DNA from 3 places in the Bacillus infantis NRRL B-14911 genome. Region 1 is predicted to be linked to each of the others. Evidence: riboswitches for the same ligand, from Rfam matches in the RefSeq annotation. Region 1 holds a riboswitch; each other region holds the start of a gene.
The links. A riboswitch is a leader RNA that binds a small molecule or an ion and turns the genes downstream of it on or off. The one in region 1 is predicted to bind S-adenosylmethionine.
Positions count from the first base shown of each region.

Region 2: another riboswitch for S-adenosylmethionine. It lies ahead of N288_RS12440 (peptide ABC transporter substrate-binding protein); the one in region 1 lies ahead of N288_RS20265 (methionine ABC transporter ATP-binding protein).
Region 3: another riboswitch for S-adenosylmethionine. It lies ahead of metK (methionine adenosyltransferase); the one in region 1 lies ahead of N288_RS20265 (methionine ABC transporter ATP-binding protein).

Region 1 covers NC_022524.1:4,000,325-4,011,213, forward strand. Annotated here, with positions in the region: gene uvrA (excinuclease ABC subunit UvrA) at 1-1,125, opposite strand, end outside; gene uvrB (excinuclease ABC subunit UvrB) at 1,133-3,112, opposite strand; gene N288_RS20240 (CsbA family protein) at 3,613-3,846, opposite strand; gene N288_RS20245 (alpha/beta-type small acid-soluble spore protein) at 4,086-4,364, shown strand; gene N288_RS20250 (M20 family metallopeptidase) at 4,407-5,618, opposite strand; gene N288_RS20255 (MetQ/NlpA family ABC transporter substrate-binding protein) at 5,662-6,492, opposite strand; gene N288_RS20260 (methionine ABC transporter permease) at 6,508-7,158, opposite strand; gene N288_RS20265 (methionine ABC transporter ATP-binding protein) at 7,148-8,179, opposite strand; SAM riboswitch class I at 8,256-8,358, opposite strand; SAM riboswitch class I at 8,486-8,585, opposite strand; gene N288_RS20270 (PAS domain-containing sensor histidine kinase) at 8,909-10,336, shown strand; partial or broken gene N288_RS25885 (protoglobin family protein) at 10,488-10,889, shown strand, end outside.
Region 2 covers NC_022524.1:2,481,054-2,491,942, forward strand. Annotated here, with positions in the region: gene N288_RS12400 (response regulator transcription factor) at 172-768, opposite strand; gene N288_RS12405 (sensor histidine kinase) at 765-1,901, opposite strand; gene desA (Delta(5) desaturase DesA) at 2,004-3,038, opposite strand; gene N288_RS12415 (SDR family oxidoreductase) at 3,341-4,126, opposite strand; gene N288_RS12420 (GRP family sugar transporter) at 4,143-4,997, opposite strand; gene N288_RS12435 (TetR/AcrR family transcriptional regulator) at 5,492-6,151, opposite strand; gene N288_RS24730 (YkvS family protein) at 6,355-6,531, shown strand; gene N288_RS25395 (hypothetical protein) at 6,703-6,858, shown strand; gene N288_RS12440 (peptide ABC transporter substrate-binding protein) at 6,949-8,571, opposite strand; SAM riboswitch class I at 8,740-8,837, opposite strand; SAM riboswitch class I at 8,915-9,018, opposite strand; gene N288_RS12450 (DUF3231 family protein) at 9,214-10,227, shown strand; gene N288_RS25545 (DUF6254 family protein) at 10,429-10,554, shown strand; gene N288_RS24300 (phosphotransferase enzyme family protein) at 10,787-10,889, opposite strand, start outside.
Region 3 covers NC_022524.1:3,729,609-3,740,497, reverse strand. Annotated here, with positions in the region: gene pckA (phosphoenolpyruvate carboxykinase (ATP)) at 1-700, opposite strand, end outside; gene N288_RS18820 (hypothetical protein) at 972-1,214, shown strand; gene qoxD (cytochrome aa3 quinol oxidase subunit IV) at 2,258-2,542, opposite strand; gene qoxC (cytochrome aa3 quinol oxidase subunit III) at 2,546-3,142, opposite strand; gene qoxB (cytochrome aa3 quinol oxidase subunit I) at 3,142-5,094, opposite strand; gene qoxA (cytochrome aa3 quinol oxidase subunit II) at 5,136-6,083, opposite strand; gene N288_RS25725 (hypothetical protein) at 6,216-6,338, shown strand; gene N288_RS18790 (thiol-disulfide oxidoreductase DCC family protein) at 6,453-6,818, shown strand; SAM riboswitch class I at 6,934-7,111, shown strand; gene metK (methionine adenosyltransferase) at 7,543-8,742, shown strand; gene asnB (asparagine synthase (glutamine-hydrolyzing)) at 9,066-10,889, shown strand, end outside.

The sequences.
Region 1 (10,889 bases):
CTCAAACTCAATAAAGTTTTCCCTTACCTGGCCAAAGTCGTTTTCATAGCGGAAATAGATTTTTTCCCCTTTTGCTCCGTAAAGAAGCTTATCAAGCAAATGCTTCGGTATATCCTGTACAGGCATATCCATGTCAATCCCCAAATGGCTGCTGACTGCCTCAAGCAGCTGCGGATAATACTGGGAGCTTGTCGGCTCCCATGGTGCGATGGCATGCTGTCTTAAAGATAGTCCGCGGTTTGGGATGACAAGGTCAACATCCACTTCAAGCTTGCTGCCAAGACCATCGCAGGATGGGCAGGCGCCGAATGGGCTGTTGAAGGAGAACATCCTCGGTTCAAGCTCGCCGATGGAGAAGCCGCAGTGCGGGCAGGCATGGTTTTCGCTGAAGAGGAGCTCTTCCTCTCCGATTACATCAATGATGACTTTGCCTTCACCGAGCTTAAGCGCCGTTTCAAGGGAGTCAGCCAGCCTTGCTGCTACGCCCTCTTTCACGACCACGCGGTCAATGACCACTTGTATGCTGTGTTTCTTATTTTTTTCCAATGTGATGTCTTCGCCCAGGTCATGCATTTCGCCGTTGACTCTGACACGGACATAGCCTTGCTTTTTCACATCCTCAAGAACCTTGACGTGGGTCCCCTTCCTGCCCTCAACGACCGGAGCGAGGACCTGCATCTTCGTTCTTTCCGGATATTCCATGATCCTGTCGACCATCTGCTCGATTGTCTGGGAGGATATCTCCACATTATGGATCGGGCATGTCGGACGGCCGACCCTGGCGAACAGCAGCCTCAGATAATCATAGATTTCCGTCACGGTGCCGACAGTCGATCTTGGGTTCCTGCTTGTTGTTTTCTGGTCGATGGAGATTGCCGGCGACAGCCCTTCTATGGCATCGACATCAGGCTTATCCATCTGGCCGAGGAACTGGCGCGCATAGGCGGAAAGAGATTCCACATAGCGGCGCTGCCCCTCTGCATATATCGTATCAAAGGCCAAGGATGACTTCCCGGATCCGGAAAGCCCCGTCAGCACCACAAGCTTATCCCTCGGGATGGTGACATCAATATCCTTCAGGTTATGGGCCCTGGCGCCTTTTACAATCAGTTTTTCCATTGCCATCAGTTCGTCATCCTTCCGCTTTCAGCTCTAATAATAGATCACGAAGCTCGGCCGCCCGCTCGAAATTGAGCGCCTTGGCAGCTTCCTTCATTTCCTTTTCCATATTTGCGATCAGTTTGTCGCGTTCTTTCTTCGTCATTTTTGCCGGTTTGGCTGGTGCAGCATAGTCGGCCTGCTCCTCGGCAGCATGGGTGGCGCGGATCACATCGCGGATTTCCTTCTGGATCGTCTGCGGTGTGATGCCGTGCTCCTCATTATAAGCTTCCTGGATTTCCCGGCGCCTTTTCGTCTCGCTGATCGCCAGCTCCATTGAATTGGTGATCTTGTCTGCGTACATGATGACATGGCCGGAAGCATTCCGGGCCGCGCGCCCGATTGTCTGGATGAGGGACCTCTCTGAACGGAGGAAGCCCTCTTTATCTGCATCAAGTATGCTGACAAGGGAAACCTCCGGTATGTCGAGCCCCTCCCTCAGGAGATTGATCCCGATCAGTACATCATATTTTCCTAGGCGGAGCTCACGGATGATCTCAATCCGCTCCAGCGTCTTGACCTCTGAATGGAGATATTGCACCTTTATGCCGATTTCCTTCAGATAGTCGGTCAAGTCCTCTGACATTTTTTTCGTCAAGGTCGTAATGAGGACCCTCTCATTCTTCTTTACCCGATCATTGATTTCGCCAATCAGGTCATCAATCTGTCCTTCGATCGGGCGCACCTCGATCGTCGGATCAAGCAGCCCTGTCGGCCGGATGATCTGCTGGACCATTTCCGGCGTATGCTCTATTTCATATGGACCCGGGGTTGCGGAAACATATACAATCTGATTGATATGCTTTTCGAATTCCGGGAAGGTGAGCGGCCTGTTATCCATCGCGGATGGCAGCCTGAATCCATGATCCACAAGGACTGATTTCCTGGCCTGGTCCCCGTTGAACATCCCCCTGACCTGAGGGATCGTTACATGTGATTCATCGACGACCATCAGGAAATCGTCAGGGAAATAATCAAGCAGCGTATACGGCGTTGATCCGGCCGGACGGAGAGTCAGATGGCGCGAATAGTTCTCGATCCCTGAGCAAAAGCCCATTTCCCTCATCATCTCCAGGTCATAGCGCGTTCTCTGCTCCAGGCGCTGAGCCTCAAGAAGCTTGCCGTTTTCACGCATTTCCTCCAGGCGCTCTTCCAATTCCTTTTCGATATTCCCGATCGCAATTTTCATCTTTTCCTCGCGTGTTACGAAGTGGGAGGCCGGGAAGATGGCAACATGTTCGCGCTCGCCCATGATTTCTCCGGTCAGTGCATCCACCTCCCGGATCCGGTCAATCTCATCACCGAAGAATTCGACCCGCATGCAATGCTCATCCCGTGAAGCCGGGAAGATTTCCACCACATCGCCGCGGACTCTGAAGGTCCCCCTCCGGAAATCAATATCGTTCCGCTCATACTGGATATCAACAAGGCGGCGCAGAAGCTGGTTCCGCTCAATTTCCATCCCTGTCCTCAAAGAGAGAACAAGCTCCTTGTATTCCTCAGGTGAACCGAGGCCGTATATGCAGGAAACACTGGCGATGATGATAACGTCCTTCCGTTCAAAAAGCGAAGAAGTTGCTGAGTGGCGCAGCTTGTCAATCTCATCATTGATGCTTGCATCTTTTTCGATGAATGTATCTGTCTGGGGCACGTATGCCTCAGGCTGGTAGTAATCATAATAACTGACAAAATACTCTACAGCATTGTTCGGGAAAAAATCCTTGAACTCACTGTAAAGCTGCCCTGCCAGGGTTTTGTTATGGGCTATGACCAATGTAGGCTTGTTAACCTCTTTAATTACATTGGAAATGGTAAACGTCTTACCAGTACCAGTTGCACCCAGCAGGGTCTGGTGCCGCTTGCCGGAGCGGATGCCCTCGACAATCCTGCTGATGGCCTCTGGCTGATCGCCCTGCGGCGAATATTTTGAGACTAATTCAAATTGGTCCTTCACAAAAAAAGCCTCCTGTTCAAGAAGTTGATTTTAACATTTTATCTATATTTGCAGGCAGGCATACCAGTAAGCAAGCACCTTGCTTCTGTTGCCCCTGTTCTTTTAATGGTTAAGCGGTCCTGAATGCACGTGATGATCCCTGCTGAAGTTATATTATAGAAGAAAAAGGTCTGAAGCCTTGTACGAAGCTGAAAAACTCATATCCTCATTCTACCACAAAGCACATGAAAGAAACCAGGAATATGCGAACGGATATTCGTTTTTCATGAAATAGCATGTGATGAGTAAAAAGGCTCCTGCCAGGAACGGCTCGATTCCTGCCGAATAAAGGTTAATCAAACGTTTGATTAAATGGTGGACCGGCCCTTTAAAGCTGGAATATTTCCCGCGAAATATGTCGGCAGGAAATATGGATGGAGATGACAGCTGAAAGTCTTGCTTGCCAAATAAAATAACCTGCCCGATTAAAACCAGGCAGGTTTTTGAGAATCATTATAAAATCAAGCTCGCTTCTTTGCTCTTTGTTTCATAATCTGCGCATACCAGAAACCGGCAGTCAAAGAAAAGGCATCAACAACAATAAGCCCCCAGCTGTCTGTATAGCCCTTGTAGACGGAGGCGGCAATCAGGGCGACTGTCAGAATGAGCCCGATTACATGATTATACGTCACCCTCGTAAAGAACATGACAAGCAGTCCGGGCAGCAGCAGGGCTGAAAGATACTTTAGCGCCACTTTTTCACACCTTCTTTATGATAGATTCACTATGAATTGCGGACAAGTATAACATTAGAATAGCGGTTCAAACTATATGATACAAGCAATTTCAAAAATATGCAGCTGTATTTTTTTGCTTAGGGTATTGTTGTCCATTCATCGATTTCTGTTTGCAGCTGATGATATGGACGGGCTTCGCTTAGAAAAAGGCTGTTTGCAAAATACTATCCATAATGAACGGAAAGGAGGTTTGCATAATGTCCAGAAGAAGGAGGCGCCCCCTAGTTCCAGAATCCCGTGAAGCCCTCGACACATTGAAGGCACGTGTTATGGCTAACCAGGGCTATAAGGTCGGACCGGATGCGCCGGAGGAAGTAAAATATGAGGTGGCCAGGGAAAAGGATGTTCCGCTTCAGCATGGATATAACGGCAGGCTGACATCGCGCGAGGCCGGCAAAGTCGGCGGCCCGATCGGCGGCAGCATGGTGAAGGAATTAATCCGGCTGGCCCAGGAAAGCCTCAACAAAAAGCAATAGTATAATGGAAAAATGGAGCCGCCATATAGGCAGCTCCATCCTTTATTTTTGCGCTTCTTTGTTCCTAGCGAACTCTTCTTTAATGGAAGCAAGCAGTTCAGGCTCCGTGATAAGCCGGAATGCGGTTTGTGCCAGCGCCTTTGCACCTGTGAGCAGGGCTTCATCGCCTTTTTCCGACCGTGCAGCTTCACGGAAAGGTACAGTATGGGCAACAAGATCATCGCTGCCGATCTTGATATAAGGGTGGATCGTCGGTACCTGCTGGCTGATGTTGCCTGCATCTGTTGAACCGATTCCTTCCCTTCCTGACAGATCGACCTCTTCCCCCAGTTCCTCGATGACTTCACGGAACGCTTCATCATACGCTCTATTTAATAGAAGATTATCGACTTCATTCTGGAATGCAATTACATTCAGTTCAGCGCCTGTTGCAAGGGCGGCAGCTTCTGCCACCTTCTTCACTTTTGCTGTAACTTCATTTAGATAGGTTCTTGTCGCTGCCCGGATGAAGAAACGCGCTTTCGCATATTCCGGAATGATATTTGGTGCGTCTCCTCCATGGGTGATGATGCCATGGATTCGCACATCATCTTTCAGCTGCTGGCGCAGGGCATTGATGCCGTTGAAGAGCTGGATGACCGCATCAAGTGCATTAATTCCTTCGTGCGGTGAAGCCGCAGCATGGGCAGGCTTGCCGATATACTCAAAGTCCAGCGGATCCACCGCCAGGGAGGAGCTTGTCAATGCCGTCCTGCTTGAAGGATGGATCATAAGCGCCGCATCAATTCCCTCTGTCAGGCCGTGCTTCACGAAGCTGCCCTTTGCACTGCCGTTAGGTCCGCCTTCTTCGGCGGGTGTTCCGAATACGACGACCTCTCCGCCTGTTTCTTCAATCACCTTGCTTAAAGCAATCGCTGCCGCTGTGCTTGTTGTGCCGATGATATTATGGCCGCAGGCATGGCCGATTCCCGGCAGTGCGTCATATTCGGCAAGGAAAGCGATGGACGGTCCCGGTCTGGAGGATTTTTTCCTTGCAGCAAAGGCTGTTTCATGGCCGGCAACAGCACGCTCAACCTCAAAGCCCTCTTCTTCAAGAATTCCTGAGAGCAGCCCGGATGCGAAAAATTCCTGGTTGCCGATTTCCGGTTTGTCATGAATCTGGTGGCTTGTTGAAAGGTAAAGCTCCCTTCCAGCTTCTACACTTTGATTGATTCTTTCCTTCAGCTCGGTTACAGATTTAGCAGGTGCTGACATAATGATCTCCTCCTTGGGTTATAGCGGTGCCAGGCACCGGTTATTATTCTCCGATTTCACTAAGCGGAACGAATGTCGGGATTGTGCTGCCTTTGTATTCTTTTTCAATGAATTCAGCTACATCATCTTCCTGATACAGTTCGCCGAGGCGCTTCAGTGTCTCATTGTCTTTGTCTTCTGTTCTGGCGGCAATGATGTTGATATATGGAGTTGCTGTTGCACTTTCATGGAAGATAGAGTCTTCTACAGGGTTGAAGCCAGCATCAACAGCGATTCCATTATTGATGATGGAGGCAGCTACATCCGGCAGGACGCGTGGTGTCTGGCCCGCTACTACAGGGACGATTTCCAGGTTTTTCGGGTTGTCGACGATTTTGTCGATGCTGCCATTTCCGTCAAAGTCTTCAGGCAGCGTGATCAGGCCGGCTTCCTGCAGAAGCAGGAATGATCTTCCCATATTGGTTGCTTCGTTCGGCACGGCAATCTTTCCGCCTTCCGGGATATCTTTTACATCTTTATATTTTTCAGAGTAGATGCCCATAGGTGCAATAACGGTTGTCGCGATTGGTGAAAGATCCAGATCATGTTCCTTTTTAAAAGCGTTGAAGTAAGAAATAGTCTGGAAGGCATTGGCATCAAGCTCTCCCTCTGCTAGAGCGATGTTTGGCTGGACATAATCAGAGAAGCGGACGATTTCCACTTTGATTCCTTCTTTTTCAGCCTTCTTGGCTACAAAGTCCCAAATGCGGTTGTCTGACCCGCTGACCCCGATTTTCACTTCTTTTTCTTTTTCCTTGCCGCTTGTTGATGATGAGCAGGCTGCACTGAAAACCGCCAGTGCGAGGATGATTGCCGTTAATAGTAGTTTTTTCATGGATGATTCCTCCTGTTATCGTCTTCTGATTTTTTTGGATAAAATATTGCCGAAGCTTTGCAGCCCCTGGACCATAATGACCAGGATAGCGACTGTTATGAGCATGACCGTTGTATCAAAGCGCTGATAGCCATAGGTAATGGCCAAATCGCCAAGCCCTCCGCCGCCGACAGCCCCTGCCATGGCGGATGCTCCGACAAGTCCGACGGTTGCAATGGTCAGTGCCAGGACAAGTGAGCTGAGTGCTTCCGGTACGAGAAACTTAAAGATGATCTGTGCCGGAGTCGCTCCCATCGCTTCCGCCGCCTCGAGGACACCAGGATCAACCTCGAGGAGTGAGTTCTCGATTAACCTTGCAATATATGGGCCGGCATAGAATACTAGCGGTACGACAGCAGCCGCCGTTCCGATTGAGGTGCCTACTAAAAGGCGCGTCACCGGGATGATTGCGACCATCAGGATGATGAATGGAACAGAGCGGAATATGTTAATGATCCCATTCAGCACGTTAAAAACGGGCAGATTCTCCAGCAGATGGCCTTTTCTCGTAATAACCAGCAGGATGCCCAGCGGCAATCCGAGGATGGTTGAGAAAAGAAGCGAGAAAGCCACCATTTGAATGGTTTCGATGAGTGCTTCTATGATTTGCGTGTGATCAACTAGCATGTGCTTTCACTTCCTTGATTGAGACTTTTTCCTGATGAATATACATAAGCGCGCGCTGCACTTCCTGGTCGGTTCCCTGGAACTCGACAACAAGGTTTCCAAAAGGGATTCCCTGAAGCTCGGTTATATTCCCGAACAGCACGTTGATATCAATATCGAACTTCTTGGCAAGTCTGGAAAGCAGCGGCTGTCCGGCTGACTCGCCGACGAAATTGATCCGGAAGATCCTTTCCTTTCCATCGTTTTTCTCTACAAGCTGCTTTAGAGAATCAGGGATTGAATCATTCATGACAGAGCTGACAAAGTTCTGGGCCGTCTGTGTTTTCGGCGCCGAGAATACATTGAACACTGACCCTTCTTCAATGATTTTTCCTGCCTCGATCACTGCCACCCTGTCGCAAATTTCCCTGATGACCGTCATTTCATGGGTAATGATCAGGATGGTGATGTTGTATTCTGCATTAATTTTTTTCAAAAGCTGAAGGATGCTGCTCGTCGTCTGTGGATCAAGGGCCGATGTCGCTTCATCGCACAGAAGAATCGATGGCTGTGTCGCAAGCGCCCTGGCAATCCCGACCCTTTGCTTCTGGCCGCCTGAAAGCTGATCCGGATATTTATCCGCTTTATCGGCAAGGCCGACAAACTCAAGCAGTTCAGCGACCCGTTTGCGGATCTGCTCTTTCGGCAGCTTTGCCAGTGTGAGCGGCATGGCTACATTGGCGAACACCGTTTTTGAGTTGAGCAGATTGAAATGCTGGAACACCATGCCGATATTCCGTTTAACTTCCCTCACCTCTTTGGGCGAAAGCGAGGTTAGATCATGGCCATCGACGATCACCTTGCCCGAGGTCGGCCTTTCGAGCAGATTCACACAGCGGATCAGCGAGCTTTTTCCCGCTCCGCTAAAGCCGATGACACCAAAAATTTCTCCTCTTTCTATTGCTAGATCAATCCCGTTGAGCGCGGCAACCTGCTGCCCGCCGCTTTCATACACCTTTCTGAGATCCTGAAATTCTATCATTTTGCTTCACCCTCCATATCAAATAAAAAACCCTCTTCTGAGAACAGAAGAGGGCATGCATCATCAGCATCCGCTCTTCTTATCTCCCAGGCTCACACCTGCTGGAATTGGCACAGTACTCATAAGAGTCCGCTGCCGAGGCTTCATTGGGCCAGTCCCTCTGCCTCTCTGGATAAGAAATTATGGTTTTCCTATAAAATTAATTGGTTTTAACACAATAGCTATGCAGCATCACGCACTTTTATTCCGGAAAACAAGAAAGCCCTCTTCAAAAAGAAGAGGGCAGAATAATAGGCGTTCGTCCTCTTCTTATCTTTCAGGCAATCTGCCTGCTGGAATTGGCACGGTTCATCAGTCCGCTGCCGAGGTGTCATAGGGCCAGTCCCTCTACCTCTCTGGATAAGAAGCTATCGTATTAAGTTTATTTGCTTGATTAATTGTTTTTTACTTTACACGCGTTTCAAAGTTCTGTCAAACCCTTTTTTAAATTTTTCGGATAAAAATTCTTATCCACAATTTTTGAAAACCCTTACTTATTTTTGGAGAGTTTTTAAAAAAAAAAACTCCATCTGCTGTGGATAAAGGAGGTTTTCCACATTTTTTCCTCCCCTTATCAACATTCTCCCCAGTCTTCACACAAGAAGAGGGAGTTTACTCCTATATTTATGCCCGCTTGTCTATTGTATAATAGTGGAAAAGAGCAAATTGAACTGCATTCCGGGAGGGAGAATGGTTTTGATTGCAACAAACAGAGACTATCAATCTGAATTATTTGTGGACAAAGTTGAAGCAAAGAATCTCGAACTGGCTCTGAAGCATTCGGCAGACCTGATTTCAAGGCATACAAAAGAAGGCATCTTTTTATATGTTTCCCCATCCTGCAGCACCCTTTTGGGCTATTCACAAGAGGAACTGTACAAGGACTGCATTCTGGCCTACTGCCACCCCCAAGATAAAGAAATCCTCAAAAAAGAATTCCGCGGGCTATCCCCGGGCAGCAGCTCACGCATTTCATTCCGGTTCCGCCGCAAGGAAGGCGACTATATCTGGCTGGAGACCAGCATCAGCACACTCGGCGACGGCCAGGAAGCCATGTGCATATCAAGAGATATGACCGAGCGCGTCAATATGGAAGAAGAAAACATGGAAACCCAGGAAAAGTACCGTTTCCTTGTCGAATACAGCAGGGATACCATTGGCATGACAACCGAGAAAGGCATATGGACCTACATGAATGATGAAGGCAAGAAGGTGTTCGGCTTTACTTCAAGCAAGGAAATTATAGGCGCTTCTTTGTATGACTATGTTTCACCTTCTGATCATGGCTATCTGAAGGATTTTTACCAGGCGAATCAGACTGTCTCTTTTGAATTGAATATCATCAGGAGTGACGGGAACACCCGGAAGGCCGCTATCCAGCTGATCCCCACCGTTTTTAAGAACCGGAAGCTTTTCCAGATCATCATCAAAGACGTCACCGGCCAGAAAAAGACCGAAGAAAAGCTTCATAATGCAGAAAAGCTCTCTGTCGTCGGGCAGCTTGCAGCAGGAATCGCCCATGAAATCAGAAATCCCCTTACCGCCATCAAAGGCTTTACCCAGCTTCTTACAGAGCGTAAAACAGAAAAATATGCAGATGTAATCCTTTCCGAACTCGAACGGATTGAAGAAATCGTCAATGACCTCCTTGTCCTCGCCAAGCCTGTTGTGACAGAGGCTCAGGAAACCAATCTGGTGAATATAGTCAAGAGTGTCGTCACCCTTTTAAACACACAGGCGCTTATCTATAACATCATGATAGATGTAAAATACTCTCTATCTGAAATCAGCGTCCGCTGTGAAATCGATAAAATCAAGCAGGTGCTTATCAATGTGATCAAGAATTCAATTGAAGCCATGCCCCATGGCGGAAAAATCAGCATTGAGGTCAGGCAGGATAACAGCTTTGCGATGATCAGCGTGAAGGATGAAGGGATCGGCATTCCCGAGGAAAGGCTGCCGAAGCTCGGTGAACCGTTCTACAGCACGAAGGAAAAGGGGACAGGCCTGGGGCTCATGATCTGCAACCGGATCATTAAGAGCCACGGCGGGAATATATATATAACAAGCAAAGAAAATGAAGGAACCATCGTGAAACTGCTGATTCCTGTGGTCTGATTGAAGCCTCCGGCGTTCCTGCCCGGGGCTTTTTTGATTCTGCTCCAGCTTCTCGCTGCAGACCTTCTTGAAAACAATTGTACTTCTGTTTAAACAATAGTAAAAACTTCCCCTATATTGCCGATATAAAGCAGGATAATAGATATAGAAAATGGGAGTGTTTCAAGTGCTTTTTACGAAAACAGCAAAACCGAAATCGTTTGACCTTGAAAGCCTGATTCAGAAAGAACTGGAACATGCAGTACAGGAAACTGAATTTGATCAGGATTTAAAGCTTCAGATTGAAGTGATGGGCCTGACAAAAGAAGATTTGGCTATTTTGCGGGCAGTGCGCCCGATTGCCGAAAAGCATATCAGCGCCGTTTACAATAAACTTCTCACTTATGAACAAGAGGATGTCAGGAAAATAACCGATATTTCGAAAATTGGCGTGACTACAGAGATGAGCCAGCAGTATATCCTCAGTCTGTTCAATGGCATAGTTGACGGCGAATTCGTTGAACGCCGCAGAACAGCAGCAAAAGCTTATGTGCAGATCGGGGTGCAGATTCAC
Region 2 (10,889 bases), 1.5 Mb from region 1:
TGATTCTGCATATATTTGCAGTTTTTCTGCCTGAATATGGAGGAGTTCTGCCAGCACTTTGAAGGATTCTACCTAAAACTCCTTTCTTTCTACCCGGAATCGGCAATAATTTTTCCAGCTTACAATTTTTTCAAAACTTAAAAAGAGCTGGAATCCATCCAGCTCTTCTCATTATTTGAACCATCCCTTTTCACGGGACCGTGTAATCGCTTCTATCCGGTTTTGTACTTCAAGCTTTTCCAGAATGGCAGACACATAATTGCGGACAGTCCCGCTTTTAATGGACAGCTCTGCTGCAATTTCATTTGTGTTCTTTCCGTCCGCGACCAGTTCCAGTACTGCTTTTTCTCTTTCGGTCAGCGGATTTTCTTCGGCATACATATCATCCATCAGCTCCGGGGCGTAAATGCGGCGGCCAGCCATGACACTGCGGATGCTGCCTGCCAGCTCTTCGCTCGGGCTGTCTTTGAGCAGGTAGCCGCTCACGCCGGCTTTGATCGCCGATTGAAAATAGCCTGTTCTGGCAAAGGTAGTCAGGATAATGACCTTGCAGATGCCTTTCAGTTCTTCCGCTGCCTCAAGTCCCGTTTTCAGCGGCATCTCAATATCCATGATGCAGATATCCGGCTGGTGCTGATGGACAAGGGCGACGGCTTCCTCGCCATTTCCTGCCTTGCCGACAACTTCCATATCATCTTCAAGGCTCAGCAGCGAACCAAGTGCACCAAGCATCATACGCTGATCTTCTGCTATGACAATACGAATCATTGCAGCTCCTCCTTTTGTCTGATCTTCACAACATTCGGCACCCGGACAATCAGTGTAGTTCCCCCGTCCTGGTACACCTCCATAGTGCCATTGACAAATTCAGCACGCTCCCTGATACCGAGCAGTCCGCTTCCTTTGCCAATGTCCCGGTCAGGATCAATGCCAACGCCATTGTCACTGACTGTGACTGCAGTTTCGTCATCGGCCTGCCTGATTTCCACGATAACCTCGGTAGCATTGGAGTGCTTCACCACATTATTCACTGCCTCCTTCAGGCACATGCTGAGGATGTTTTCCACAAACAGTGAAACATTGACAAGCTGCCGCTCCTGTTTAAGCACAAACGAAATCCCTGCAGCCCCGAGTATTTGTTCAATCAGGACTACCTCCTCCTTCAGCCGGATCCCCCTCATCTGCGAGACCATCTTCCTGACCTCATTCAGGGCGGTCCTGGCTGTCTGCTGCACATCTTTCAGCTCGGAACGGGCCTGCTCTGGATCTTTATAGACTAATTTCCCCGCCAGATCGCTCTTAAGCCCGATCAGTGAAAGCTTCTGGCCGAGCGTATCATGCAGGTCCCTGGCTATCCGCTGCCTCTCTTCCATCTTAACCAGCTCTGAAATCCGTTTATTGGCATCTTCCAGCTGCGACTCCAGCTTGCCCCGCATATTCCGGTTTTTGATGCTGAATGGCAGGAGGATGACGCTGAGCCAGCTGATGATTATAAATGGGATCTGCTTCACGAATAATGGATCCTGCAGGACAAACTGATAGTTGATTGCCGCAGAAGCTGCTGTCAGGTGAAGGATATAAAGAATGGCGAAAGCGGCCTTCCCTGTGATATTGCCGATGAAATAAGCAATGAAAAATGAAAAATACACATAACCGAAAAGTGTTGTCATCGCTGTTGAGATCCCGATCAGCACGATGGCCCAGATATAAACAGTCCATCCCCTCGAAAGGAAGGCCAGCCGGAAGAATAAATAAAAGATGACAGTTAAAATGATGCCGGCAACGATTTCCGCTGTTGATGAAGACTGAAAGATGAAATAGAAAGGCAGTATCGTTAGAATCGCCCATATATAAGGGGAAATCCCGGTGCTGCTGTTAAAGACAAGCAATTTTTTCTTCATTATACATCTCCAATATCTTTTGTATCCTTATTTTACATAAAAATGTCTTTTCAAAAAAGGACAGAGCCATGATATTCGGGCTCCGTCCTTTGAACTGGCTTTTTAAACTGAAACGCTTTTCTTCTTCTGTGCTTTCAGCAGGTGATGGATTTCCCTGAAAGAAACAAAGCTGCGGCTCTGTTCATTCCATAATCGGTATTTCAGCGACTTCAGACTAGTTGACAGTGTGATCGTCTGGACATTATTGAGCAGCGGTTCCTTATTATGGGCATCCTCCAGAAAATAGTTCGGAACCCTGGGGCTGAGATGATGGACATGGTGGAAGCCGATATTGCCAGTCAGCCACTGCAGGAGTTTCGGAAGCTTATAAAAGGAGCTTCCATCAACAGCTGCCCTGACAAATTCCCATTCTTCGTCGTATTCGAAATAAGAATCTTCGAACTGATGCTGTACATAAAACAGCCAGATGCCAAGCGCACCGGAAATATAGAAAATCGGTCCCTGGATAAGAAGGAAGGCCTTCCAGCCTACCAGCCAGCACATAAATGCAATCACAAGGACAATCAGGATGTTTGTGAGATAAGTGTTCATTTTTTCCTTAGGCCGTGCTCCCTTGCGGTTGAAGCGCTGGGCAATGAGGAACTCATAAATCGGTCCGAGGCCGAACATCACAAGCGGATTGCGGTAAGCGCGGTACTGCATGCGCTGCCAGAAGCTTGCGTCCAGGTATTCATCAACCGTCATGACCCAGATGTCACCGGTGCCCCTTTTATTCAGGTTGCCGCTTGTTGCATGGTGGACAGAATGGCTGTGCCTCCATTGATGGAAAGGGAATAGTGTCATCACTCCTGTGATCATGCCAAGCACTTCATTCGCCTTTTTGCTTTTGAAAAAAGAGTTGTGGCAGCAGTCATGGAAAATGATGAAGATCCTCACCAGAAATCCTGCATTCACAACAGTCAATATAAACGTGATCAGATAAGATATTTGCATGGTTTCATAGGCCAGATACCAAATGAGAAAGAAGGGCACCAGCGTGTTCATTAGCTGGAAGATACTGCTCTTTGTATCGGCTTTTTCGTAAGGAGAGATATTTTTCCTTGATAATTTGCCAGGTTTTGACGTTTTTTTATCCATATAGTTAATCCTCCTCGTACTTGCTTATTTCATTATGTAATACATGGAGGCATGATGTAAGGCATACATGTCATAGGGTGGACATGATAAATGTCATAGGTGGGGTTTAGAACTTCAAGTAGTTTCTTCCCCGCAAAGCACATACGGGGTCTTTAGCTTTCTGCTATTTTCGCTGGAGTCTGCTTATTCCTCTCAATCAACAAGGTCTCCATAAAATCAGATATCACTAAGTAAATACTACATTAAAAAGAGCACGGAAATTTTCTCCATGCCCTCTTTTTCCATGTTATTTAATAATCTTTTTATCCCTTCCCTGCCTGGAATCCGGGATACTGCGTCATACCTCCGTCAGCGAAGAGTGTGAGCCCGGTGACATAGCTTGCTTCTTTTGATGCCAGCCAGACGGCGCAGGCTGCGATTTCTTCGGGCTTTCCGATATAGCCCATCGGAATGAGCTCCAGGACGCCTTTTTCCAGTTCCGGATCCGAGAATTTTTCTGCGTTGATCGGTGTGTCGATGGCGCCGGGTGCAATGCAATTGACACGTATTCCTTTAGGGGCAAATTCTAGTGCGAGTGTTTCGGTCATCAGCTTCACGCCTCCCTTACTGGCAGCATAATGGACGAAGTGAGGCCAGGGGATACGCTGGTGGACGGATGACATATTGATGATAGAGCCTTTTATGTCGTTCTCCAGCATATAGTTGATTGCTTCTCGGGAGCCAAGGAACTGACCTGTCAGGTTTGTGTTGATGACTTTATTCCAATCATCCAGTGATAGTTGCTCTGATGGAACTTCATTTTCAATCCCGGCATTATTGACCATAACGTCAAGGGAACCAAAGGTATGCACAGCATGTTCAATGATCCGCTTGACATCTTCCTCGCTGCCGACATCGCCCTGGATGCTGCTAGCCTTTCCTCCTGCGTTTTCAATCTTCTCAATGATTTCGTCGATATTATCATCATTGCTGTGATAATTAATGACGACATTCGATTTTTCTGCTCCGAATCTTTCGGCCATTGCCCGCCCAAGCCCTGAGTTTCCACCTGTTATCACGACTGTTTTTCCTTCAAGGTCTTTGTACATATCCATTCTCCTTTCCTTATCCTTTTGTAAATCCAATCAGCACTCCGCCTGCTATGATGAGCAGGCACCCTGTGATGATAAGGATTGTTTGCTTTTTGGATGTTTTCTCGCCGAGAAGGAAAATCCCTCCCAGGGTAGAGATGACGATTCCTGTCTGAGAAAGCGAGAAGCTTGTTGCCACGCCGATTTTCGGGAGCGACAGCAGAAGCGTCAGATTTCCGGCTGCCCAGATCAGCCCTGTCAGAAGATTCCTGACAGCATATTTATTGAACGGCTTATTTTTGATTGTGAGTGCCGTACCGCCAATCACCATTCCAAGCGCCTGCGGAAGCAGCGCAGACCATCCGTCGATTTCGAGCCAGTTAATGATGACAACATATCCGACAAAACCAACAGTTGAAATAAGCAGGGTGACCAGCCCTTTTTTCAGATTCTTAGACTCATCATTCCCCTCCTTCTGGCCCCAGGAAGTCATGACTGCTCCGGCGATGATCAGGACAAGGGCAATGATGCCGAGCGTAATCTGAACCCCTGTCGACCATTCATTGAAAACGACAATCCCGAAAAAGCTTGTCCCGATAAGCTGGAGTCCGGTCGATAGCGGAGTAGTCTTAGCGACTCCAAGGTACTTCACTGCCCCAAACTGATTTTTTTGTCCCAGGGACCAAAGCGCCCCTGAAGCAAGTCCTGCACCCCATACAAGCGGTGACAGTTCCGGTCTGACAAAGAGAAATACCGCTCCTGCAAAAATCAGTGCGCCGATGGTTGTCCCAAAGGTCTGGCTATTATCATCCCCTCCGAGTTTATTGCTGACCAATATAATGCTGCCCCAGCATGCTGCTGTTATGACAGCCAATAAAATTCCTGACATGTATGCGGTCCCCTTTCTCGCTGATAAAAAACAAGATGCTGATATTAGCTTTTCCCTGATTGGGCTAAAAATGAAACCTCGAGTTAATAAGCACAATAAAAGGATTTTTTTTACAGATAGCAGAGTAATTGGACATATCTTTGCGGACATATGATCTAAGATAAGTCGGGAAGGTGAAAGAAATGAGAAAAGACGGGCAGTTTATCTTCTTCGTAATTGAAACGTCTTCCATCAAAAAATTCCTTACTTTGGAGATGGGTTTTGGGACAGCTTTCTATTATGGGGCAAAGTTTATTTTCGCCAATGAGATTACTTCAATATGTACTAGCATTTTGGCAGTGGAGGCTTTAAAAAAAGGTCTGAAACAGCTCGAGAGGTAAAAAGTTCATACAGTTTGAAGTGTACTTGGATAGGTCTAAAAAGACACTGTTCGCTTTAATGTAAAATATTCCTTGGCTCTACAAAAATAAGGCCCGGCATAATGCCAGGGCCTTCTATTTCATTTCTTCAGCCTCATTCTTCCCATTGCGGCTGATTGCCTCAGGAGGGAAAATCATCCTGCAGATGATTCGGGCTGCTTCCAGTGTATTGAGCGGCGAAGAACTTTGCTCCTCTTTATGAGGTCCATTTTCGGCCAAAATGAGGGCAGACCATGCGGCAGTGTCAAGATCTATGTCCTTCCAGGTCAATCCTTTTTGCCTCGCCTGTTCTAAACCCTGCACAATCTGCATATGTATATTTCTCCGAGCCTCCTGCAAAATGCCGGCCAATTCGGAATCCTTGGGCAGCAATTCAGGCAGCACACGATGAATGCCGACGGCTTCAAGCCTTTTGTAGTGCTCATCCAGCAGCCGGGCAAGGAGGAGAACCGGGTCTCCATTTAGCCAGTCGGGCTCAGGAATTATTAGAAAGTCGATTTTGTCCTGCAGCAGTGCCATCAGCAGCTGGCGCTTATCAGAGAAATAGCGGTAAAAGGTGCCTGTGGCCACATCGGCTGCCGCTGCTATTTCTTTTGCTGTTGTCATTTCGTAGCCTTTTTCTATGAATAGCCTCCGCCCGCTTTCCAGGAGTGCCTTTCGTTTTTGAAGTGCTCTTTCCTGTTTGGGCAGTGATGGGAATTCGCCCGGAAACGGGCCGGCACTTTTATCCGCCATAGGCTCACCTCCAAACTCATCATATCATATAAAGAACATAGCAGAGAGCTTAAAATCAGGTAGCAAAAAAACATGAACTGAAGTTCACCTTATTGTTTGACAGGGGTTTTTTATGGTGCAATAATGAACTTAATTTCACTAGGATAGTCCTTACGTCAAAGTTTTTTTACTGATTGAAAATTTAACGATAAGGGGTCACACATATGGCAAAAGAGGGAGATACAATCAGATTTAAAAGGCATGACCTTACCATTACCGGAACGGTTGTGAAGGTTAAAGAAGAAAGCGTTCTTGTCCAAATAAGCGATGAGGATGCACTGCTGTTAAAAATTGATACACCAATAACGGTTGTATCGCATAAAAATTACAAGATTGTCTGAAAGCGTGATATGTATAATGGCGGCCGAAGATATTAATAGAAAAAAAGCTGCTGAGTTTATTTGCTTTTACATGAAAAAATACGCAGGATTTAAGCTATAAAGGTAGAATTGATTTATATGTTTAATCATTCTGCCAATTGATCAAAATTCATACCCTGGGAGGATTCTGGCATGGAAATCAGCAAAGACTCAAAGAAATTAGCGGTAGATTCACCTGTTTTGCTAAAAGGGATTGTAAAGGCTATTTACAAAGATACCGTTCATATCCAGATCGGCGGCAAAATCATTGCTCTGCCAGCTTCCAATATGCCCGCCGCTTCCTCTTAACCTGCAGCCTGATGAAGGCTGTTTTTTATACTCACATAGGAATTTTCACCTTGTAAAAGGAGCCGGTATACCGGCTCCTTTTGTGCAGACTTATTCAGAAACCTTTTCAGCATATCTGAAATCCGGATTATTGAGCGGGCTGAACCGGATTCCCTTAATATTTTCTTTTACAACCGCATTCTGAGAAGAAAAGTAGATTGGGATGATCGGCATCTCATCCATCAGGACAGATTCAGCCTGATGCAGCAGTTCAAATCGCTTTGCTTCGTCCTGCTCTGTCAGTGACTGGTCAAGCAGCTTGTCAAATTCAGGATTGGACCAGTTTGTAAAGTTGCTGGAACTGCCTGAGCTGTACAGATCCAGAACAGGGTACGGATCCAGGAAGTCCCCTACCCAGCCCATGCGCGCCGCCTGGAAGTTTTTCTGCTTGAAAGTATCTATGAATGTTTTCCATTCCTGGTTCTCCAGCTTCACTTCAACCCCAAGGTTCACCTTGAACATTTCCTGCAGAGCTTCGGCAATCTTCTTGTGGTTTCCTTCTGAATTATATTTCAGGGTTACAGAAGGAAGCTCCTTCCAGCCTTCTTCCTTCATTCCTTCTGCAAGCAATTCTTTTGCTTCGTCCGCATCAAAAGAGTAGTAAGGTTTCTTCTCATCCCGGAAGTCCTTCCCTGACGGCCCTTCCACACCGTAGCCCACATAGCCGTAGGCTGGCTCTTCGCCGCCTTTAGAAATGTTTTTTGTGATAGCTTCACGGTCGATTGCCAGGCTGAAAGCTTTGCGGATTTTACTGTTATTGAAAGGCTCTTCATTTACATTGAATGTATATGTATAGACACTGAATTGCGGAGAGTTGATAAATTCCTTGCCCCCCTTTTCGATATCTATCGCATCGGCGGCAAGATTCTTGATCAAATCAATATCGCCTGATTTATACATCTGATATTCGGTGTTGGCATCAGCCACCATTTTAAAGTTTACGGATTCAATAGTAATATCTTTACTGTTCCAGTATTGGCTGTTCTTTTTCAGAGTAAGAAGATTATTATGTTCCCATTTGCCGAGTGTATAAGCGCCATTGGTCACAATGGTTTCCGGCCCTGCAGCCCAGTTTTCGTCTGCTTCGACTGTTTTCTGGTTCACCGGCATGAAGCCCTGTCCCATCAGTACTTTCGGAAAGAACTTGATCGGGGTGTCCAGCTCCACCTTCAGGGTATGATCGTCTTCTGCAGTAATTCCTACATCTTCCACAGAACCATTTTCCCTGTTATATTCTTCAGCCCCTTTTATGTAAAAAAAGCTAGAAGGATCATAGGCGCCTGTTTCAGGATTCAGGACCCTTTTCCATGCAAACTCAAAATCCTTTGCTGTCAGCGGATCTCCATTGGACCACTTCTGCCCGTCCCTGATTGTGAAGGTATATATTTTACCGTCTTCTGAAACATCAACCTTGCTGGCTGCCCCTTCCACTGCATTTCCGTCTTTATCATAGCGGTATAAGCCTTCATATAAGTTATCGATCACCCAGAAGGAAGTTGTATCAGATGCAAAAGCAGGATCAAGGGTATACGGCTCCCCTCCAAGATTGGCATTCAATACTTGTTCAACGTCATTTTCTCCGGATGCTGATCCTTCTTCACCATTGCTGCACCCTGCAAGAACAGCCAGCGCAAACAGCAGGATGGCCAGCGATACCAGTGATAATTTTTTCATAATTTTATCCTCCTTTTATTTTAGCGCTCTAAATCGATTTATCATATTAAAATACTAAGATTTAAATTAGCAATCCCCCCGTCCTTTATGGCTTATTCCGAAAATATCCTTTACTTCTTTACCATACTAAAAAACCTCCCGGCAAAGACAGCTGAGAGGAATGGTCTCTGCTTATCTTTCCGGTATACCGGTGGAATTGGCACAGTGTCAACAGACCTGCTGCCGAGGCTTCATCGGGCCAGTCCCTCCGCCTCTCTGGATAAGTGATATAGTTTTTTAGCTGGCAGAAATAAAAAAGCCCCTTCTGCAGATAGAAGAGGACAGTATGTATGAACAAGATCCCTTCTTATCTGCCAGGCCTTTGCCTGATGGATTTGGCACAGTGTCCGGATGAACCTGCTGCCGAGACTTCTTCGGGCCATACCCCTCCGTCTCTCTTGATAAGAAATTATAGATATATAATTTTTCGGTGCACTAAGAATAACCAATTTAGAAAATTTCGTCAACAGAAAAGATAAAAGTTCTACTTTTCTATATTTTCAAACAACAGAAGGGCTAAAGACATAATTAGGATAGTTCCTGCCTTATAATTCCTCCCTAAATTGCAAACACTATTTTCATACTGATTGAAGGAGTCTTCCTATGGACCAGAAAACCCCCCTTACATCGGCAGAAATCGCGATGCTCTGGACTACTTATATGAATGACAGCATGTCAAAATGTGTTCTTGGCTATATGATTACCCATGCAACAGAAGCTGAAATTGGCGCTGCCCTCCAATTTGCCATTGATCTTTCGACCAGCCACCTGCAATACCTGGAACCCCTTTTCAAAGAAGAAAAAATGGCTGTTCCGAATGGCTTCGGCGGAGGCGATGTCAATCCTGATGCTCCTAGTCTGTTTTCAGACACCTTCTGCCTGGCATATATCAACCATATGGCAAAAGCGGGAATGCTTGCTTACAGCGGCATGCTTGCTATGTGCGCCAGAAATGATATAAGGAAATTCTTTACCGAAGGATTGGCAGAAACAGCCTTGCTCTACAATATGACTACAAACCTGATGCTTGAAAAAGGGATTTACATAAGAGCTCCCTACATCTCGTATCCGCATGAAACGGATTATGTGGATACAAAGAAATATTTAAGCGGCCTGAACCCCTTTGCGACTAAAAGACCTTTGAATGCGGTGGAAATTTCTCATCTGACCGTGAATATACAGACAAATTCCATCGGGCTGCAGATTGCCGCAGCTTTTGCACAAACAGCTCGGCTGAAAGAAGTACAGGAATTTATGCTGAGAGGAAAAGAAATTTCCCAAAAGCATGTTGGCATTTTTACGAAGATTCTGCTGGAAAGCAATATACAGGCTGTAGGTTCACCTAATATAGCCGTATACGATACAACTAAGCAGGTATTTTCCGATAAGCTGATGATGTTTCATATGTCTTTGTTAAGTGCAACCGGGTCCGGAAATTATGCTACAGCAGGCGTTGCAAGCCAGCGTACTGATGTAGCAGCCAGCTATCAGCGGCTAGCCGTTGAGATTGCCCTGTATGCTAAAAGCGGAGCAGACATTATGATCAAGCACGGCTGGCTGGAGCAGCCTCCCGGAACGACAGACCGTGATGCATTGGCTAAAAAAGGAACACCCTGACCCCATCTTTAAAAGCTGGGGTTTGTGCTGTTCTTTTTTCGTTTGCTTCCATGATTGAATACAACCGGATTATACCAGCAGATAAGCAATTAAGGAACCTGGACAAAATATACCCAAGACTCCAGCTGGGAGAAAGTTTTAAGACTGAAAAAGGGACATCAGGCAAATCTAAAAAGGATACCAATGAGAGGAGGGCTTCTCATGACACAGTCTAAAAAGCAGGAAGAAAGACAGTGGCGGCAGAGAAAAGAAACTCAGCATCCGCATGGTAAGGTTAAATCATTTGATCAGCTGGCTGATGAACCCGGCAAAGGCGGACGCTCCTGAAAGAAAGGGTCCGGGACATAGTCCCGGGCCTTTATTTAGACTTTACATTTCCTTTCTGGCGCTGAAGTTGCTAATAAACTGGGAAAGATGCTAGTAAAATCGAAAAGTTGCTAATATATGGTTTAAGTTGCTAATAAACTGAAAAAGTTGCTAATAAATCCCAAAACTTGCTAATAACGCCCTTTTCTCTTGATAGCCTGTGCTGTAACTGGCTATTGGGAGCAAACCTGATCTATAACTGCTGCCATTCACACCGCCTTTCATAAATCCAGACAAGCATTTCAGCATTCAAGCTGAACAATTCCTTATCTCTTGAAAAATAAGCCATAAAGATC
Region 3 (10,889 bases), 270 kb from region 1:
GCCCGAAGAAAAGGGCCACATCGCCTTCTGTGCCGACGTTTGCCGAACAGTGCATAGACAGGATGCCGTTTTCCGGAAGGACATAATTCATGATAGAGAATATCGACTTCTTGATTTCCCCGGCATATTCCGTGCCGCCAATCAATATAGTCCTGCGCTCGAAGGATACAATGATGAACGTCTCGGACTGTGTCCCGTCAATAGCCGGATCTGCTTTAAAATCAGGGGCGGAAATGACAGTGAAGGCAGCTTCATGTTCGAGCAGCTCTTCTTCAGAAGGACGTATGAAAAGCTGATGGGCAAAAAGATTGTGCCATGCATATTCATTGATTACTTGAATAGGAAGCCTGTGCTTTGTGTCGGCTCCTGCAAAACCTTTAAACACGTAAACTTCTTCTTTATCTTTTAAATGATCGATCACTTTAGTATAAAGACTGGAAAAGATCTCTTCGGAAATAGGCTGGTTCACTGGTCCCCAGTCGATCTTATCCTTCACGGATGCTTCTTCAACAATATATTTATCCTTTGGCGACCGGCCGGTATATTTTCCGGTTGTGGCGCAGATTGCACCAGTTGCCGTCAGGACGCCTTCCTGTTTATTCAGTACTTTTTCCACAAGCTGGGGTACAGACAATTGCATTTGAATATTCTGGCCTTGCAATAGGGTGCTGAGTTCGTTTGGGATGCTTACAGAATTCATCTGATGAATACCTTCCTTTGCCAATTTGTTTTTGAAAGTGATTACATCTCAAAAATAGTATAACACATTTAAATTATTAATCTATACTATTTAACTTTTTTCCTTGTGTTAACAAGAAATTGTAACAATTCACCTATTCTGAGAGGAAAGCTGCATAATTTTTTGTTGTTAAGGGTAAAAAAATAACAAAGTCAAGGGATATTTCGTGAATATATATTGACAATATGGTGAACGAAGAGGGATAATAAGGAAAAAAAGGGGAGCGATAAGCATGAACAGCAATCAAAAGGTTATAATCTTCACCAAAAATATCGGCGGAGCCATCCTGGCAGCTGGAATTCTCACTTTTCTGGCTGGATTTTTTGCAAACGGTTCCAGCTTACTGACTCCTATCGGAATCGGAATGGTCATAGGAGCAGTTTTCATTTTCCTCATGGGCATCTTCTTTAAAGCAACAGAAGAAATGCTCGAAAAAACAGAAGGCTGCAGACTGACAGTACAGCACAAAAAATAGGAGCGTCGGATGACGCTCCTTTTATTTTGCAGGAAAAAGGGGACTGAAAAAGCTTTTCAGTCCCCTTTTTGATTTCTAGGTGCCACTTAAGATCTGATGTTCTGATTTCCTTATCTCTCTTAGGTATAGTAATGGCAATAAATCGCCGGAACCCGAAAGCACAAAAAGTTAAGTAAGCCTGTTGATTGGAGAAGGCACGAAGACCCCTGCGGGATTGCAGCGAAAATGTTGAGACCCCACAGCGCGGAGCGCGATGAGGGTCAACTTCGCCCCGCGGAAAGCGAAGTGCCTGGAACGCAAATCAGCAGTCCTCATTTATACGGGGGGCGTTCAAAAGAGCAGACCTTCCCGGACCTGAATGTGGGAATCAGTGACAGGTTGTAAAATAAGTGGATGAATTCCCCCTAATTTCTAAAAAGCTTTAAAAATAGCTCAAATAGACGGAGAAATTCCGGCTATCAACTCAAAAAACAGGAAAAAGGGCAACTTCGCTTCCCTTAACCGGAAAATCTCCGCTTATTTTATGGCTTGCTGGCCACTCAAGTAACGGGAAGACTTCCAGATTTTTATAACCAATCCTTCACTAAACTGCTCAATCATTCGAATAAGCCTCTCATAAAGTAATACCACAAAATGTAAACTGTTCTTGGTTATAAGAATAAGCAACGACCCTTTACGAAATGAGCCAATCTTTATTCTGAGGTACAGTAATGGATTAATGAAATGCCGGAATCAAACCTGCAAAAAAGTTAATTAGACCTGTTGGTTGGAGTGCAAGGCACGTAGACTCCTCATAAAATGCATGCGCATTTTTCTCGTGCGAAGAAATATCGAGGAAGAGGATTCAACGTCCTGCGGGATTGCAGCGGCAATGCTGAGACCCCACAGGAGCACAGCAAAGAGGAGGCTCAGCGTCGCCCCGCGGAAAGCGAAGTGCCTGGAACGCAAATCAACAGCCTTCATTTATAAGGCAAAAAAAAATAGGAGCGCCATTTGACGCTCCTATTTTTTATGGTTAAAGCAAGGCGCTTCCGCTTTTAGTTTTACATATAACCCCAAATCATGGTAAGCAATGTACCAAACACAGTCACCAGGGCTATAAAGATCGAATAATAAATATTGGTGAAAATCGTTCCTTTGTCATCTGATTCTCCTGCGTGCATGAATACGACCAGCTGCAGTGCAGCCTGTATGAATGCCGTAATAACAAGGATCGTCAGCCCGACTGCATAGGACATGTCAAAGAAGTAAACCATGAGGGCCACTGCTGTCAGGATTAGTGAGAATACAAAGCCCATCACTTGTTTGCGAGGAAATAATTCGCTCATTGTTTACATCAGTCCTTTCAGGTAAATGAAGCTGAAGATGAAGATCCACACAACATCAAGGAAGTGCCAATACAGTGAAAAGATGAATGACTTATTGGCAGTGTGGGGATTCAATCCGCGTTTTTTCACCTGCAGCATGATTGCCAGTCCCCAGAAAATCCCGAACGTAACGTGGAGTCCGTGAGTCCCCAGTGTAGTGAGCAGGATCGCTGTAAAGGCGCTTGTCTGAAGTCCTGCACCGATATGGACATAGTGTATGAACTCGTATATTTCTACACTCAGGAATCCAAGTCCAAGAAGGATGGTAATCCCAAAGAATGCAAGCATCGCTTTTTTATTGCCGAGCCTCATGGCATGAATCGCCAGCCCGATCGTAAAGCTGCTCGTCAAAAGAACAAATGTCTCTATCAAAACAGGTGAGATCTCAAAGATTTCACCGGCAGACGGACCGCTTCCGGTCCTGTCCACCAAGGTAAAATATCCGGCAAAGAGTGTTGCGAAAAGCATGATTTCCGCACCAAGGAAAATCCAGAATCCCAATATCTTTGTCTTATTTTCTTCAGTACTAAATTCAAGCGGCAGCGAGTGATCTATTTTCATTAGTTAGCACCCCGCATATTAGTTTCATTTTCAGTTTTTTCGATTTCCTTAACCGGGATATGGTAGCCATAATCCTTTTGGAACGACCATACTGCCATGCAGGCAAAGATTCCGATCGTTGTGATGATGACTGGAATCCACATAGCAAAGATGAAGGAGAAGCCCCATGCAAAGAAGATGCAGCTTAAGATAAATGGCAAGCCGCTGTTATTCGGCATATGGATTTCTTCATATTTGCCAGGGAATAGGTTGTGTCCGTGTTTCTTCGCATCCCAGAGGCCTTCAGAAGTCTTCACCTCAGGCAGTACGGCAAAGTTATATACCGGCACCGGTGTGTTTGTCGCCCACTCAAGGGAACGTGCATCCCAAGGATCTGAACCGATATCTCTTGAAGCATAGCGTGTGCTGTAATACACATTGTATACAATCAGGGCGAATCCGACAGCAAGCCCTGCAGCTCCAATAAAGGAAAGCATATTCCAGATGCCGTATCCAGTAGCTTCAGAATAAGTGTACGCGCGGCGCGCCTGTCCGTCCAATCCTGAGAAGAACATCGGCATGAAAGCAAGGAGTGTACTCATGGAGATAATCCATGCAGTCAGCTTCCCGATCTTTTCGTTCAGGATGTAGCCGAACATTTTCGGCCAGTAGAAATGGAAACCGGCAAGCATCGCGAAAACTACACCCGGAATAATAACCATATGGAAGTGGGCAACCAGGAACATTGTATTATGATACTGGTAATCTGCAGCCGACATTCCGAGCATGACACCTGTTACCCCGCCGATTGTGAAAATCGGGATGAAGAGAAGGGAATAAAGCATTGGCGTCGTAATCGTAATTTTCCCTTTCCAGAGCGTCAGGAGCCAGTTGAAGATCTTAACTCCGGTCGGCACGGCAATCGCCATGGTTGTAATAGAGAAAATACTGTTTGTCAAAGCTCCCTGGCCCATTGTAAAGAAGTGGTGGGTCCAGACAAGGAAGGACAAGAGTGAAATGATCACCATGGATCCTACCATTGATTTATAGCCATAAAGGTTCCTGCGTGCGAACGTTGAGATGATCTCGCTGTATATACCGAAAGCAGGAAGTATCAGAATGTATACCTCAGGGTGTCCCCATACCCAGAAGAAGTTTGCCCACAGCATATCCATACCGCCATTGCTGGTCGTAAAGAAGTTGGTGGCAAATAATCTGTCAAGAGATCCCATTGCAAGAGCAACAGTCAGTACAGGGAAAGCAAATACGATAATGATGCTGGCAACAAGTGATGACCATGTGAACATTGGCATTTTCATCAATGTCATGCCAGGAGCACGCATCCTGAGGATGGTGGTTACCATATTGATACCGGTCATCAATGTACCCAAACCAGCGATTTGCAGTGAGAACATATAATAGTTGGTTCCGACTGATTCGCTGAACTCAGTCCCTGCAAGAGGGAAGTAGGAAGTCCAGCCGGCATCAGGCGAACCGCCGATAACGAATGAGATGTTCAGCAGCATGGCACCCATGAAGAAGAGCCAGAAGCTGAGTGCATTAAGTTTAGGGAAAGCAACGTCGCGTGCCCCGATTTGAAGCGGCACAACAAAGTTCATGAAAGCCATGATGAATGGCATTGCCATGAACAGAATCATAACTGTTCCGTGCGTTGTGAAAATTTCATTATAGTGCTGTGCGTCAAGGAGGGTATTGTCCGGCACAGCCAGCTGGGCACGCATCATGATGGCATCTGCGCCGCCTCGGAAAAGCATGAGCAGGGCAGAAATCAGATACATGATCCCAATCCGTTTATGATCGACTGTTGTCAGCCATTCTCTCCACAGATAGCCCCATTTTTTAAAATAAGTCAAGCCTGCAATGATGGCAATAACCGTTAAACCTATAGCAACCATTGACGCATAGATTACAGGGCTGGGATGCGGAATGGCAAAACGTTCAAAGAATTCCATAGGATTTTAAACTCCTTTCTAGGGTAGCGGGTCTGTTCTTATTAATGGCCTTCATGTTCTGAGTGGCCATTGTCGCCAGATCCGTCCTCTTCCATATCCATATGTTCATGATCTGAGTCAGCATCATGGCTGTCAGAGCTGGAACCATGGTTATGGCCGCCATGCTCGCCTTCAGGTGCGGGCATGAAATCAAGATGTGTTCCGGTATAAGTTGACTGTCCAAGATGCCCCGGTTCAAGCAGTTCATTGAATTTTTCTTCCGTAAGAGGCTCAGCCGTATCTTTCACGTCATCAACCCATTGGTCAAACTCTTCCTGCGGCATGGCTGTTACATTGAATGTATTTTCAGCAAAGCCTTTTCCGTTAAAGTTGGCATTGCGCCCCATATATTCACCGGGTTCATCTGCTCCCAGGTGCAATGTGTTGACCATATCAGCCATGGCATATTTTTGTCCGCCAAGCTGAGGGATCCAGAAGCTTGTGATCGGTCCGTATGAATAGAGCTTAAATTCAAGCGGGCGGTCAGTCGGTACATATAGATAGTTGACTGTTTCGATATCTTCTTCTGGATAGCTGAAATGCCATTTCCAGTTAGAAGATGATGCATATACGACTAAAGGCTCTTTGTCGCCGTATCCTGTAGGTGCTGATTCCACTTTATAGTTGCTTTGTGTGGATACAACCGATAGGAAGATGACGATCAGGACGGGGATACCGACACAGACCGCTTCGACCAGAAGATTTCCTTTAATATGCGGCGGTTCATAATCCTTGCTTTGCTTTGAAGAGCGGTATTTATAGAGCATATAAGCAAGCATGGCAAAAACCACAAGGACGATGACAGACATGATTGCCGTTGACAGGATGATGTCTTTTGCCTGGACGGCGGCCTGAGGCCCCTTGGGATCCAGCACCATCAGCGGCTCACAGCCTGATAGAATAGTAATGATTGTAAATATTCCTAAAAGCAAAGAATATTTCTTTTTCATGGATAAGCCCCTTTCTCAATGGCTGAAAGTTTAATAACATAATAATAGTGTATATGTTACATAGTTCACAATCTGTTATCATCATAAGCAATTTTAAAGGGTAATTCAATAGAATGTGAAAGGTGTCACAAATTGTTCAAGAAGATAGAAATTCTTTCCGAACTTTGCGGCATATTATTTGCACAACAGAAATTAAGGGGGCTTGCCAAGGCGGGGGAAACTCCTGCAGCTAAGCAGAAGAGGCATTATTTATAATGAAACATATATTATATAGATATAAGTTTACACTGCTTCTATATTGATTGAAAGGTATGGTAAAATTTAATAAAAAGCACGATTTTACAGGCGGGAGATGGTAATGTGAAAACGATGGCCCTTTACGACAATACTTGCCAGCTTTGCCAGATGACAAAAAAATCTTTCCAAAAGCTTGACCTGCTCCACAGGGTAGACTGGGTTTCACTCCAGAAATATGAACAGGAGCATGGAGAAATTCAGTTCAGCAGCAGGGAGCTGAGGAAAGAGCTTCATATTATAACTCCTGAAAAAAAGGTCCTGAAAGGTTTCTATGCAGTAAGAAGGCTGCTGCTGCTGTTCCCCCTGACCTTCGTTCTCGGGCTCTTTATGCACCTTCCTTTCGCATCTGCTGCCGGGGTTCCGGTATACCGGTGGATTGCACGGAACAGACACAAACTGCTTAGGAAGAAATGCAAGGACGGCAGCTGTTCCCTGTGATTAATTTCCATATCGGATTTTCTGCAGGTGCAGGATGAATTTCTTCTTGCTATAGCGGAGAAAATGATTGACGCCGCTACATCTGTACGTTATGATTTTACCTTGAACGGATACTCTCTTATCCCGAGCTGGTGGAGGGACAGGCCCGATGAAACCCAGCAACCTGCTAATGATGCTTTTGAAAACGGATATATGCTGAAAAGAGCATAACGGTTCAAATTACCAGCCAGCAATGGTCTGTTTTTAGCAAAGGTGCTAACCTGACGCAAGGAAGATTCCTTGAACGATAAGAGTGAAAGGCGCGAATCATTTTGCTTTCAACCTTTTCACTTTGGGAAGGTTTTTTATTTTGCATTTTGAGGGATGTCTTTTAATTGCATATTATGGAAGTTTTTGCATAAAGCTGATTTACAAGGGCTATGCATTTAACAGGATAAAATCATACAATTTCTATTGTGCCTGGCTTATATATAATGCCTTTGACCGGTTTTCTGCATCGGCGGTGACCTGCCTTTTCAGCACTTGCCTGAGAATGCACGTACCGGGGGATGGAACCAGCCGGTTATGCAGATTGTGAAGCAATGCATACGCGAGAGCGGGATAAAAACTCCATGTTTATTCAATACTACTTAGGGAATGAGTACCGTATCAATCCGAGGGGAAGAATAAGGTGTAGCGCCGGATAAGAACCTCACTCTATTCTTATAAATAAGGAGGAAATCAGATGTCAAATAAACGCCGTTTGTTTACTTCTGAATCAGTTACTGAAGGTCATCCGGATAAAATCTGTGACCAGATTTCTGATGCAATTTTAGACGCTATCTTAGCAAAAGACGCAAATGCCCGCGTTGCTGCTGAAACATCTGTTACAACAGGGTTAGTCCTTGTTGCAGGTGAAATTACAACATCTACATATGTTGATATTCCTAAGCTTGTCCGCGAAACAATCAAGGATATCGGCTATACCCGTGCTAAATACGGCTTTGATTCCGAAACATGTGCTGTCTTGACTTCCATTGATGAGCAGTCAGCTGACATTGCAATGGGTGTAGACCAGGCGCTTGAAGCGCGTGAAGGCCAAATGTCAGATGAAGAAATCGAAGCGATCGGCGCAGGGGACCAGGGCCTTATGTTCGGCTTTGCCTGCAATGAAACGAAAGAGCTTATGCCTCTTCCGATTTCCCTGGCGCACAAATTATCACGCCGCCTGACAGAAGTGCGCAAAGAAGAAATTCTTCCGTATCTGCGTCCGGATGGCAAGACACAGGTGACTGTTGAGTATGATGAGAACGACAAGCCGGTACGCATCGATACCATTGTCATCTCCACACAGCACCATCCTGAAATCAGCCTGGAGCAAATCCAGCGCAACCTGAAAGAACATGTCATCAATCCGGTCGTTCCAAAAGAACTGATCGATGAAAATACAAAATACTTCATCAACCCTACTGGCCGTTTTGTTATCGGCGGACCTCAAGGGGATGCAGGTTTGACTGGCCGCAAAATCATTGTTGATACTTACGGCGGATATGCACGCCACGGCGGAGGCGCATTCTCCGGCAAGGATCCTACAAAGGTTGACCGCTCAGCAGCTTATGCAGCCCGCTATGTAGCGAAGAATATCGTCGCTGCCGGCCTTGCTGATAAGGTTGAAGTGCAGCTTGCCTACGCCATCGGGGTAGCGCAGCCGGTTTCCATTTCTGTTGATACATTCGGAACAGGAACTGTGAGCGAAGATACGCTTGTCGACCTTGTCCGCGATAACTTTGATCTTCGCCCGGCAGGCATCATCAATATGCTGAACCTGCGCCGCCCTATCTACAAGCAGACTGCAGCTTACGGACATTTCGGCCGTACAGATGTTGATCTTCCTTGGGAGCGCACTGACAAAGCAGATACACTGCGCCAGCAGGCTGGAAAATAATCCTTATAAGAACAAAAAAGCGGGAGTGCTGAAATATGCAGCTCCCGCTTTTATATTTCGTCTAAAGGGATAGAGCGTTTAACGGTCTGCTGATCTGTGAATAATTCTTGTAAATGCCTAATTTTTCCCCTGCCTGTTTTTCATGTTGATAGTGCCATTTTTTCAGGTTTAGTGGTAGTATTAGAGAGTATGTTTTTTGGGATTAATGTGTGATATGGCAGATTATGGCTGGCCGGGCAAGCACTGCACCGGCATGAATGCCTTCCGCTGTTTTTTTCAGACGGAATGGGATTTTGACTAAATTGAAGAAGGTGAACTACATAATGTGCGGTTTTATCGGCTGTGTCCATGAAAATGCGCAAGTTCTGAACGATGCGCAAAAGCAGCAGTTTGAAAATATGAATAATATCATTACCCACAGGGGGCCTGATGATGCAGGCTATTACAATGATGAACATATCCAGTTCGGCTTCCGCCGCCTGAGCATCATTGACATCGAATGCGGCCATCAGCCGCTGACCTATGAAAATGAGAGATACTGGATCATTTTCAATGGCGAAGTCTATAACTATGTGGAGCTTCGCGAAGAGCTCATAAAAGAAGGCCTTACATTTGAGACCAATTCAGATACAGAAGTAATCATCGCGCTATACAGCCACCTGAAGGAAAAAGCGGTTGAAAAACTCCGCGGCATGTTCTCATTTGTCATCTGGGATAAACAGGAGCAGTCCTTATACGGGGCTAGAGACCATTTCGGAATCAAGCCTTTCTTCTACCTCGAAAATGATGGGAAAACATTTTTTGCTTCTGAAAAGAAAAGTATCCTGATGGCGCTGGAAAATGACGTCCTTAACTATGAGTCCCTTCAGCATTATTTGACGTACCAGTTTGTTCCGGAGCCGGAAACAATGTCCGCTGGCATCCATAAACTTGAACCGGGCCATTATTTCACAAAGAAAATCGGTTCTCCGATGGACATCAAACGCTATTGGAAGGCTTCCTTCCAGCCTGTCCAAAAGTCTGAGCCGGAATTTGTGAAAGAAATAAAAGACGTCCTGTTCGATTCTGTTAAAATGCATATGCGAAGCGATGTACCGGTTGGTTCATTCCTGTCCGGCGGCATCGATTCTTCCATCATTGCATCCATTGCAAAACAATACCATCCGAATATCAAGACATTTTCTGTCGGCTTTGAGCGGAACGGATTCAGCGAAATTGATGTAGCCAAAGAAACAGCGGATAAGCTGGGTGTTGAAAACATCAGCTATGTGATCACACCGCAGGAGTATATGGATGAACTGCCTAGGATCATGTGGCATATGGATGATCCGCTCGCAGATCCGGCATGTGTGCCTTTATATTTCGTTGCCCGTGAAGCACGCAAGCATGTAACGGTTGTCCTTTCAGGCGAAGGTGCGGATGAGCTGTTCGGCGGCTACAATATTTACCGTGAGCCCCAGTCGCTTGAAATGTTCAATAAAATACCGCAGGTCGGGAAAGCTTTCCTGAGGCTGATTGCCAGGATGATGCCTGAGGGCATGAAAGGCAAAAGCTTCATTGAACGCGGCGTGACTCCGATGGAAGAAAGATATATCGGAAATGCAAAAATGTTCACTGAAGAAGAAAAGCGCAGGCTGCTTGGCGTCTACCAGAACGGCATCGATTATAAAGATATCACAAGGCCTTTATATGCGGAGAGCCAGGGCTATGATCCTGTGGACCGTATGCAGTATATCGACATCCACACCTGGATGCGCGGCGACATTCTATTGAAGGCTGATAAAATGACCATGGCCCATTCCCTTGAGCTTCGCGTGCCATTCCTTGATAAAGAGGTATTCAATGTAGCTTCAAGGATTCCGACAAACCTGAAAACGGCCAATGGAACGACCAAATATATTTTGAGAAAAGCGGCGGAGGGCGTTGTGCCTGACCATGTGCTAACCCGCAAAAAGCTTGGCTTCCCTGTCCCGATCCGCCACTGGCTGAAGGACGAGATGAACGGGTGGGCAAAAAAAATAATCCGCGAAAGCAGCACGGATCATTTGCTTAATAAAGACTATATTCTGAAGCTTCTTGAAGACCACTGCCAGGATAAAGCAGACAACAGCAGGAAAATCTGGACTGTGCTCATGTTTATGCTCTGG